DNA from 3 places in the Amycolatopsis sp. NBC_00348 genome. Region 2 is predicted to be linked to each of the others. Evidence: riboswitches for the same ligand, from Rfam matches in the RefSeq annotation. Region 2 holds a riboswitch; each other region holds the start of a gene.
What was found. Region 2 has a riboswitch for S-adenosylmethionine ahead of OHS58_RS31045 (methionine ABC transporter ATP-binding protein). Riboswitches for the same ligand answer to the same signal wherever they lie in the genome.
Positions count from the first base shown of each region.

Region 1: another riboswitch for S-adenosylmethionine. It lies ahead of thrC (threonine synthase); the one in region 2 lies ahead of OHS58_RS31045 (methionine ABC transporter ATP-binding protein).
Region 3: another riboswitch for S-adenosylmethionine. It lies ahead of OHS58_RS03010 (aminotransferase class V-fold PLP-dependent enzyme); the one in region 2 lies ahead of OHS58_RS31045 (methionine ABC transporter ATP-binding protein).

Region 1 covers NZ_CP107994.1:285,135-288,685, reverse strand. The annotation lists gene OHS58_RS01225 (DMT family transporter) at 1-168, opposite strand, end outside; gene rpsT (30S ribosomal protein S20) at 519-779, shown strand; gene holA (DNA polymerase III subunit delta) at 831-1,811, opposite strand; SAM riboswitch class I at 1,948-2,081, shown strand; gene thrC (threonine synthase) at 2,094-3,359, shown strand; gene OHS58_RS01205 (ComEC/Rec2 family competence protein) at 3,422-3,551, opposite strand, start outside.
Region 2 covers NZ_CP107994.1:7,111,450-7,115,000, reverse strand. The annotation lists gene OHS58_RS31055 (transglycosylase family protein) at 1-249, shown strand, start outside; gene rsmA (16S rRNA (adenine(1518)-N(6)/adenine(1519)-N(6))-dimethyltransferase RsmA) at 668-1,507, shown strand; SAM riboswitch class I at 1,669-1,759, shown strand; gene OHS58_RS31045 (methionine ABC transporter ATP-binding protein) at 1,967-2,980, shown strand; gene OHS58_RS31040 (DHA2 family efflux MFS transporter permease subunit) at 3,045-3,551, opposite strand, start outside.
Region 3 covers NZ_CP107994.1:626,956-630,506, reverse strand. The annotation lists gene OHS58_RS03015 (hypothetical protein) at 1-277, opposite strand, end outside; gene OHS58_RS03010 (aminotransferase class V-fold PLP-dependent enzyme) at 294-1,637, opposite strand; SAM riboswitch class IV at 1,676-1,790, opposite strand; gene OHS58_RS03005 (M23 family metallopeptidase) at 1,884-2,534, opposite strand; gene OHS58_RS03000 (potassium/proton antiporter) at 3,289-3,551, opposite strand, start outside.

The sequences.
Region 1 (3,551 bases), 3.9 Mb from region 2:
CTCGACGGCCACCAGCACGACCGTCACCGGCAGCAGGGCGACGGCGGAAACCGTGTAGTAGAGCCAGACGAACTGGGTGCCGCCGGAGCGGACCCGCTTGGCGGCGAGGTTCCACGCGGCGTGCACGACGGCCGCGACGACGACGAAGGACAGTGCGGTGGTGTTCACAGGGACCCCTTACGGGTTTCGCGCGCGCGAAACCGGGTCCTCCAGGCTTTTGCCCCGTCAGATGAACGGCGGGACTTCCGGACCCGCCGACGGTGCCGCTCGGACCAGACCCACCGGTTCCTGGTTGTCCTGCTGGCTGGGGCGGACCGGTGACGGAACCCTAGGCACTACCGCCGTCCACCGTACTCCCGGTGATCCACGCCCGGCCGGACGCGCTCGCGGCGGGCCGGGGCCGGGCTGTTAAAGTTGTTGCTCGTTGCCGTGCGGCATTCCGTCATGGAGGAAACCCGCTTCAGCGGGGCCACACCAGCGCGGCGGCGAATCTCACCGAGTGAAAGCAGGAGCGCCTCATGGCCAACATCAAGTCGCAGATCAAGCGCATCACCACGAACGAGAAGGCGCGTCAGCGCAACCAGGCGATCCGGTCCTCGGTGAAGACCGCGATCCGCAAGGTCCGCGAAGCCGCTGACTCCGGTGACAAGGCCAAGGCCGTCGAGCTGCAGCGCGACGCCGCCCAGAAGCTGGACAAGGCCGTCTCGAAGGGCGTCATCCACGCCAACCAGGCCGCCAACAAGAAGTCGGCGCTCGCGAAGCGCGTCAACTCGCTCTGAGCGAGCTGATCTCTGGAGAAGCCCCGGCCCCGGCCGGGGCTTTCTTCATGTTCAGCGGTCGCCCTTGGCCGCCGCCACCTGCAGGACCGCGCGTTCCAGCGCGTAACCCGGGTCCGCCGCGACGCCCTTGACCTCGGCGTTCAGCCGGGCGACCACCCGCATCGCCGTGGCGAGGCCGTCCTGGTTCCAGCCGCGGGACTGGCCCTGGGCCTTGCGGACCTTCCACGGCGGCATGCCCAGCTCCCCGGCCAGCTGGTTCGGGTTGCCGCGGCCCGCGCCGGAGACGCGGGCGATCGTGCGGACCGCGTCGGCCAGCGCGTCGGCGACCAGGACGTACGGGACGCCGAGCTGCATCGCCCAGCGCAGCGACTCCAGGGCGGCCGCGCGGTCACCGCTCACCGCCTTCTCGGCCACCGCGAACCCGGTCACGTCGGCGCGGCCGCGGTGGTAGCGGTGGACCGCGTCCGCGTCGACCGCCCCGCCGGCGTCCGCGACGAGCTGCATCGCGGCCGAGGAGAGTTCCCGCAGGTCGGAGCCCACGGCGTCGATGAGCGCCGCGACCCCGGCCGGGTCGATCTTGCCGCCGGCCCGGCGCACCTCGTGGCGCACGAACTGCTCCCGCTCGGCGGGCTTGGTCAGCTTCGGGCACTCCGTCACCTCGGCGCCGGCCTTCTTCAGCACCGCCGGGAGCGTCTTGCCCGCCTTGCTGCGCCCGCCGCCGGTGTGCACGACGACGAGCACGATCCCGGCCGCCGGGTCCTTCAGGTACGACGTCACGGCGTCGGCCAGCTCCTGCGAGATGTCCTGCGCCGACTCGAGGACGATCACCCGGCCTTCGCTGAACAGCGACGGGCTGACGAGTTCGGCCAGCTCGGGAGCTGTGAGATCGGACACCCGGGCCCGCGTCAGCTCGGCCGTCGCGTCGATCGCGCGGGACGCGGCCAGCGTCTCGCGGACGGCCCGCTCGATCAGCAGTTCTTCCTCACCCAGGACCAGGTGGAGCGGGGCCGGGGCGGTGGCTTGCGCGGTCACCCGGGAATCTTCTCACTTGCTGCTTCGTGCGCCCGCTCCGGTGATGTCGAGCGGCCACCATGGCACGGCCCGAGTGCCATGTCGTACGGTGTCCTGGAGGCGGCGCGCTTTCTCGCGCGCTCCGACAACTGAATACCGCTCATCCAGAGGGGCAGAGGGAACGGCCCGACGAAGCCCCGGCAACCGGCGTACAGCCTGTCATCCCGCGATCGCGGGATAGCTGACGACCACGGTGCCAATTCCGGCCCGCTTCGGCGGGGCAGATGAGGAAGGAACCTCGCGATGACCGCAACCCTCGGCACGACCTCCACCACCAAGACCCCGGATCTCGGACCGGCCGTCGAACTGGTGTCGAAGGAAGAGGGCCACCGGCAGCCGCTCGCCCCCGAGTTCGTCTCCGCCGAAGACTTCTCGCCGCTCGAGGTCGCCTACGACTTCGGCCGCGTCCGCCGCGAAGACATCGAGGCCGGCCCCAAGAACATCTGGCGCTACAAGAAGCTCCTCCCGGTTCCGTCCAACATCGAAGAGATCCCGAACACCGAGCCCGGCTCGACGCGGCTGATCCGCGCCGACCGCCTGGCCAAGGAGCTCGGCCTCAAGCGCCTGTGGGTCAAGGACGACACCGGCAACCCGACGCACTCGTTCAAGGACCGCGTGGTCGCCGTCGCGCTGGCCGCGGCCCGCGAGTTCGGCTTCGAGGTGCTCGCCTGTCCCTCGACCGGCAACCTGGCCAACGCCGTCGCCGCCGCGGCGGCGCGCGCGGGCTGGAAGTCGGTCGTGCTGATCCCCAAGTCCCTCGAGCGCGCCAAGATCCTCACCACCGCGGTGTACGACGGTGACCTGATCGCCGTCGACGGCAACTACGACGACGTCAACCGGCTCGCCACCGAACTGGCCGGTGAGCACCCGAGCTGGGCCTTCGTGAACGTCAACGTCCGCCCGTACTACTCCGAAGGCTCGAAGACACTCGCCTTCGAGGTCGCCGAGCAGCTCGGCTGGCGGATCCCGCCGCAGATCGTCGTGCCGATCGCCTCCGGTTCACAGCTCACCAAGGTGGACAAGGGATTCCGCGAGCTGGGCCAGCTCGGCCTGGTGGACGCCAGCCCGTACAAGGTGTTCGGCGCCCAGGCCACCGGCTGCTCGCCGGTCTCGGCCGCGTTCCGCGCCGGCCAGGACGTCGTCCAGCCGGTGAAGCCGGACACCATCGCCCGCTCGCTGGCGATCGGCAACCCGGCCGACGGCCCGTACGTGCTCGACATCGTCAACCGCACCGGCGGCTCGATCGAGGACGTCACCGACGAAGAGGTCGTCGAAGGCATCCGGCTGCTGGCCCGCACCGAGGGCATCTTCACCGAGACGGCCGGCGGGGTCACCGTCGCCACGGCGAAGAAGCTCATCGAGACGGGCAAGCTGGACCCGGACGCCGAGACGGTGCTCCTCATCACCGGCGACGGCCTCAAGACCCTCGACGCCATCGAGAACCACGTCGGCCCCAAGGCGACCGTGCCGGCTTCGGCCGCGGCCGTGAACAAGGCCCTCGGCTACTGACGTCTCCCCGCCGGGGCTAGCCACGCGCGCCCCGGCGGGAACGCGTTGCCGGGCAACGGAAGTCAGCGGTGAGGCGGGCCGCGCGGTTCGCCCCGGCGGGCTATCGCCGGGCCTGACGGGTCCGGGACCACAGCTGTGTCGCCGTCGACGTCGGTCCGGGTCACCAAGGCGCCCAACGCCGTCAGAGTGTCC
Region 2 (3,551 bases):
GGCGACGGTTCCGCGTGGGACCGCATCGCGCAGTGCGAGTCGGGCGGCAACTGGGCCATCAACACCGGCAACGGTTACTACGGCGGCCTCCAGTTCGACAAGCAGACCTGGAACGCCTACGGCGGCTCCCAGTACGCGGCGCTCCCGAACCAGGCTTCGCGTGAAGAGCAGATCGCGGTGGCGGAGAAGGTCCGCGCCGGACGCGGCGGCAGCTACAGCGCCTGGCCGGTCTGCGGCAAGAAGGCCTGACTTCCTTTTTCCCGAAACGGCCCCCGCCTAGCGGCGGGGGCCGTTTCGCGTCCCCAGCGAGGCATGACCCGAGTTCCGCCGCCAATCACGTGAGTCACGGGTCTGATCACGTCGGTTCCGCCTGCGATCACGTGTGTCGACCACTCAATCACGTGTGTCGACCACTCAATCACGCGTGTTGACCGCTCAATCACGCGTGTCGGCCTGCTGATCACGCGTGTCGGCCTGCTGATCACGCGAGCCGACCGTCTGGGTATGCGAGCCGACCGTCTGGGTACGCGAGCCGACCGTCCAGGTACGCGAGTCGACCGTCCAGGTACGTGGGTCGACTGGCCGGGTACGTGGGTCGACCCGCTGGGGTGTGGGACTCCGGGCGGGCGTGCAGAGGGGGCCGGGTTGTCCTGGGTAGGCTCGTCCGGTGGTTGAACTGTTGGGACCTGCCGAGATCCGCGGGCTGGCGGCCGAGCTGGACGTGCGGCCGACCAAGAAGCTCGGGCAGAACTTCGTGCACGATCCCAACACCGTGCGGCGGATCGTCGACCTCGCGCACCTCGGGCCGGACGACGTCGTCCTCGAGGTCGGGCCCGGGCTCGGGTCCCTGACTCTCGGGCTGCTCGCCGCCGGGGCGCGGGTCGTGGCCGTCGAGATCGATCGCAAGCTCGCCGAACGGCTGCCGAAGACCGTCGCCGAACGCGGGCCGGACGTCGCGGGCCGGCTGGACGTCCTCGAGGCCGACGCCATGCGCGTCTCGAACGCCGACCTGCCCGCCGCGCCCACCGCGCTCGTGGCCAACCTGCCCTACAACGTCGCCGTGCCGGTCGTGCTGCACCTGCTCGCCGAGGTGCCCTCCCTCAAGTCCGGCCTCGTGATGGTCCAGACCGAGGTCGCCGACCGGATGGCCGCGGGCCCGGGCAGCCGGATCTACGGCGTCCCGAGCGTCAAGCTCGCCTGGTACGGCCCGGCGCGCAAGGTCGCCGCCGTGCCACGCTCGGTGTTCTGGCCGGTACCCAACGTCGATTCCGCGCTCGTCGCGTTCGAGCGCGGGGAGACGCCGGCGTCCGAGGACCGGGATCGGCTGTTCGGTCTCGTGGACGCCGCGTTCTCACAACGCAGGAAGACCCTCCGCGCCGCGCTCGCCGGCTGGGCGGGGTCGGCCGAGCGGGCCGGCGAGCTGCTGGTGGCCGCCGGGATCGACCCGAAGACCCGCGGTGAGCAGCTGGACGTGCACGACTTCGCCCGGCTCGCCGCCGTCCGGTGACGCGTCCTCAGTGGAACTGACGGTGCCCGCCGACGCCGGAGCGTGCGCGTCGCGGCGAAATAAGTCTTCCTGAGTGCTGTTCCCGCGATTCGGACACCTCCAGTCGTGTGATCTGGCCCAACAGGCTTGCTTTCGCTCCTCGGGATCGGTTTTACTCAGTACGTCCATCCCGAGCGACTGAGAGACCTGGCTCGCCGAAGTCGCAGCAACCACCCTCCGCAGGGCAGGTGCTACCGCCAGGACCGATGGAGGCCGTCCCGATGAAGAGGGTTGCTCGCCCGCTGCTGCTGACCAAACGCCGCGTTGTCGACGAGGGTCGCCGCTCCGTGACCGCATGTCGACGCTCCAACTGAGCTTGCTCGACCCGTCACACCTCTTCTTCATGCACCGTCCATAGAGGACGGACATTCGCTTGCGGCCGGACGCGCTTATCTGCGCGCCCCGTTTTCTGGAGCCTTCGTGATCACCGTCGAAAACCTGTCCAAGTCCTTTGCCCTCAACGGAAATCCGGTCGTCGCGCTGCGGGACGTGAGCGTCGACGTCCAGGCCGGCTCACTGTTCGGCGTCGTCGGCCCGGCCGGTTCCGGCAAGTCCGTCCTCGCCCGGTGCATCGCGCTGCAGGAGCGGCCGGACCGCGGTGTCGTCCGGCTCGACGGCCTCAACACCGGCACCCTCGACGGCCGCCGGCTCCGCGAGATCCGCCGCCAGCTCGGCGTCGTCGGCACCAAGCCGGAGCTGATCGCCGAGCGCACCATCGCCGGCAACATCGCGTCCCCGCTGGAGCAGCTGGGCGTCGACGGCCCGCAGCGCCGCAGCAAGGTCGGCTCGCTGCTCGACCTCGTCGGCCTGACCCCGCGCGCCGCGCAGCGTCCGGGCGAGCTCACCGAGGGGCAGCTCCGCCGCGTCGCCGTCGCGAAGGCGCTGGCCGCGGCCCCCGCGGTGCTGCTCGCCGACGACCCGACCGCCGGGATCGACCCGGAGGAGGCCGGCGCGGTGCTCACCGTGCTCGACCGGGCCCGCGCCGAACTGGGTGTCACCATCGTGATCACGACGCCGGACGCGAGCGTCGTCCGCCGGGTGTGCGACGACGTCGCGGTGCTCGAAGACGGCACCGTCGTCGAGCGTGGCTCCGTGCTCGACCTGATCTCGAACCCGGCCAGCCGCACCGCGCAGGCGCTGCTGCCCGCCATCGAGACCACCCGCTCGCAGTCCTCGCGCTACGACCGCTCGGTCGACGTCGTGCTGGTCGGCTTCGCTTCGGTCGGCGCGCTGCTGCCCGAGGCCGCGGGCCGCTTCGACGTCGAGTTCGCCACCATCGGCGGCGGCCTGACCCGGATCGGCGACACCCCGGTCGGCCGGTTCCGCCTCGGCGTCCGCGGCGAGCGGGCCGACGCCGCGCTGGCGTGGGTCGCCGAGCGCGGCGGCCACGTCACGCACACCGCGCGCGGCCCCCAGGGCGTCGCCGCAGCCTGACCCCGAACGTCCGTGAAGGCCTCCTTACCGGCTCTTATGGCCGGGAAGGAGGCCTTCACGGCTTTCAGCGGGTGCCGCGTGGGAGGAGCAGGAGTGCGGTGAGCGCGGCTATGGCGACGAGGGCCGCCGCCCAGGCCGCGGCTGTTGTGTAGCCGTGGACGATCGCCGTCGACGTCGTGAGCCCGGCCGCCGCCGCGGTGGCGATCGTGTTCAGCGTCGCCGTCCCCAGTGACGCGCCGACCTGCTGCGACGTCGTCACGAAGGCCGACGCGGCGCCCGCGTCCCGCGCGCCGACGTCGCGGGTCGCGACGTTCAGCACCACCGGCATGCACAGCCCGGCGCCCAGGCCCAGCAGCAGTTGCATCGGCAGGATCACCGCGGCGTACGACGAGTCCGGCGTCAACCGGGTGGCCAGCAGCAACCCGCCCGCCAGCACGAAGAGCCCGCCCGCCAGCAGCGGACGCGGGCCGAAGCGGGCCAGCAACCGTCCCGACAGCTGCGTCGAGGCGAAGAGGTTCGCGCCCAGCGTCGGCAGGAACGCCAGCGCCGCGGCGAGCGCGCCGTAGCCCAT
Region 3 (3,551 bases), 4.2 Mb from region 2:
AGATCACGATGGCGAGGAACGCCGCGATGAGCGCGTACTGCCACGCCGGACCGGCGCCGCCGGTGTAGGCCACGACGGTGTCATCGAGGCTGAGGAACCGCGCTTTGGTGCCGTAACCGTCGATAGTCAAGCCGAACAGGCCCACGTAGCCGGCGGTCGCCGGCGGCAACCGCGCCGTCAGTTCCGCGGTGACGGCCGACCGGTGGAACAGTTCGGCCGTCACCAGGACCAGTTCCGCGAAACCCAGCAACGCCAACGGAATCCACTGCCGCCCCATCGGCCCAGGCTAACGCTCAGCAGAACGGCGGCAGCTCCCGCGGGTCGCCGACCGGGGCCCAGCGGCCACCCGCCTTCGTGTACCCCCAGCGCGCGCCGCGGGCGACGATCTGGCGCAGCGCCAGCAGCACGCGATCCACGTGCTCCTCGGTGCTGCCCAGGCCGAGGCTGACGCGCACCGCCTGCTGCCCTTCGCCGCCGGTGACGCCGATCAGGCGCTTGGCCGCGATGTGGGCGCAAAAGGCGCCGTCGCGGACGCCGATGCCGTACTCCGCCGAGAGAACCGCCGCGAGCCAGCCGGGGTCGAAGCCGGCGACGACGAAGCTGACCGTGCCGACGCGGTCGACCGGCGCGTCGAACAGCCGCAGCTCGGAGCAGCCCGGGATGCCTTCGAGGCCCCTGCGCAGCCGCACGAGCAGGGCCTGCTCGTGCGCTTCGACGGCGGCCCAGTTGCGGCTCAGGGTTTCGCAGGCGACGCCGAGCGCGTACACGCCGACGGTGTTGGGCGAACCGGCTTCGTGCCGCTCCGGGCCGGTGTTCCAGACGACGGCGTCCTCGGTGACGAGCTTGGTCGCGCCGCCGCCGGCGAGGTAGGGCCGGGCGGCGCGCAGCCAGTCGGCGCGGCCGATCAGCGCGCCCGCACCGAAGGGCGCGTACAGCTTGTGGCCGGAGAGGGCGACGTAGTCGACGTCCAGGTCCTGCATGGCGATCCTGCGGTGCGGCGCGAGCTGGGCGGCGTCGAGGGCGATGCGGGCGCCGTGCCGGCGGGCCACCGCGGCGATCTCCGCCACCGGAAGCAGCTCACCGGTCACATTGGACGCTCCGGTGAGGACCACCAAACGCGGCCCCTGCGGGGATTCCGCGAGGGCTTCGTCCACAGCGGACACCGCCGCGAGCCGGGTGCGCGGGGTCGGCAGGCGCCGGACGTTCGGCCCCTGCCACGGCAGCAGCGCGGCGTGGTGCTCGGTGTCGAACACGATCACCGCGGTGCGCGGCGGGAGGCTGCGGGCGAGCAGGTTGAAGGAGTCGGTGGTGTTGCGGGTGAACACGACCGTGTCGGTCCGGCGCGCGCCGACGAAGCTGCGCAGCGTGGCGCGGGTGCGCTCGTAGAGCTTGGTCGAGACCTGCGAGGCGAAGCCCGCGCCGCGGTGGACGCTCGCGTACCAGGGCAGGAACTCGTCGACGGCCACGCGGACGGCGTCGAGACAGGGCGCGCTGGCCGCGTGGTCGAGATTGGCGTAGCCGATGTCTCCGCCGGTGACGAGCGGAACTCGCAGCGAGGCACCAGCGACCGTGGGGATCCCTTGGGACGCAAGGGTTTCCTGGGTCTGTGTGCTGGTGCGGTCGATGGCGAGAGTCATCGTTAGCCTCCTCGGCGTTCCGGGGGGCCCCGGCGAGGGGCCCGCGCTTGCCGGTCGCACGGCGCGACCGGCCCGGTCTTCACCCGGGGCACCCCACCGCGGTAGGAGGGTTGCCGGCCAGCAAGCCGGGGCTTGACGCTGGCACTCATGACCTGATTCAAAAGGTAACCGAGAATCGGCGTGACGACCAGCCCCCACCGCACATTCTGAGACACCGACCACAAGTCGAGCAGGAATGGAGAAGCGTCAGATCTTCGCGCGGAAACGGCCCGGGAGCTGCGTCACGGCGTGGTCCGAGAGGTGCGTCGCGGTGCCGGCGTACTGGTCCGCGCCCGCCGTGAACAGCCAGCCGCCCAACGTCTTCCCGTCGATCGGCTCACCGTGCGCCGCCGCGACGGTGGTCGAGACCTGGCTGTAGGCGAGACCGTCCCAGTCGGCCGCGTCCGGCAGTGTCCACAGTGTGAAGTGCACGTGGGCCCCGGTGCTGCTGCCACCACACGGCAGGGCGTTGCCGGTCGAGCCGAGCACGTCGCCGGCCTCGACCTGCTCACCGTCGGTGACCTTGATGCCTTCCATGTGGTAGTACCCGGTGCGCCACCCGCCGGCGTGGTCGATGGTCACCCAGTCACCGCCCGCGCAGTGCTGCAGGTGCACGGTCCCGGCCAGCGGCGCCCGCACGGTCTTGTCGGCCGGGCTGAGGTCGAGGGCGTTCTCGACGCCGGTGCTGCCATCGTCGGAGTGGATGCCGGCGGAGTACACCTGCTGGCCGGCCTTGAACGGCAGCGCCAGCACCGGAAAGGGCCCCACCTCAGCGGCCGCCCCCGGAGCGGCGGCGAGCCCCACACCCAGGACGATCCCCGCGACCAGCCCGGCCCCACGCACGTATCGCTTCGTCACCCGGCGTACTCCTTTGGCTCTACGTTCACCCATTCGAGGTAATTAATGGAGCGCAGAGTAAGCCAAAAGAGGGAACGCAGGGAAGATCAGGTGAGGTTTTTGTGAGGATCACTCACCCTCACGGGAAAAGATCACCAGGTCGACGCGAAGAGCGGACAGGCACCGGACAACGGGCCGCCCCGAACGCAGCCCCCACCACTCCCTGGGGGGCGTCCCCTGTCCAGTCTACCGCCGCTGACCTGCAAAAACGTGCGCGCCGGAAATCTGTGGACAACTGGAGTGGATGTGGACAACTCGCGGCCGGCCGGGCTCGCGACCGCCGAGCGCAGCAGACGGCACGGTGGCCAAGCGGGCAACCCGCGATCGACGCCGCTCACCTCAAGCAAACCGACGCGGACAGCCCGGCGGCGATGCCGAGCCGAGCGGACACGGTTCCGCCCAACCCGCGAACGAGCCAGCGGTCCGACTCGCAGCGCCGGCGACCCCAGCGGACCGCACAGTGGCCAAGCAGGCAACCCGCGATCGGCCCCGCTCACCGCAAAGCCGACGCAGACGGCACGGTGGCCCGAGCAAGCAACCTGCGATCAGCCCCGCTCACCTCAAGCAAACCGACGCGGGCGACACACCGGCAAGATCGAGCATCCGATCAGCCACGACCCGCGCGACCCAGCGGCCCGACTCGATCACCAACCACCCCAGCGAGCGACATCGCCGCGAGACAGAGCGGGCACCAGCCGGCAAACCGCGAACCGCGTCAGATGCCCGACTCGCCGCGCCAGCGGGCCAGGCGGCCGGCGCGGTCCACCGCGCGCAGCCGGCGCTCGGCGTCGTCGCGGGCCGTGGCTGTCGTGACCACCAGGAGCTGGTCGTGCTCCTGCAGGCGGCTCGTCTTCTGCGGTGTGAAGCCCGAGCCCGCGCGCACGACCAGGCTCACCGTCGCGCCCACCGGCAAGCGCAGCTCCGAGAGGTAGACGCCGTGCAGCTTCGAGCCCGGCTGGATGCGGACCTGCAGCAGCT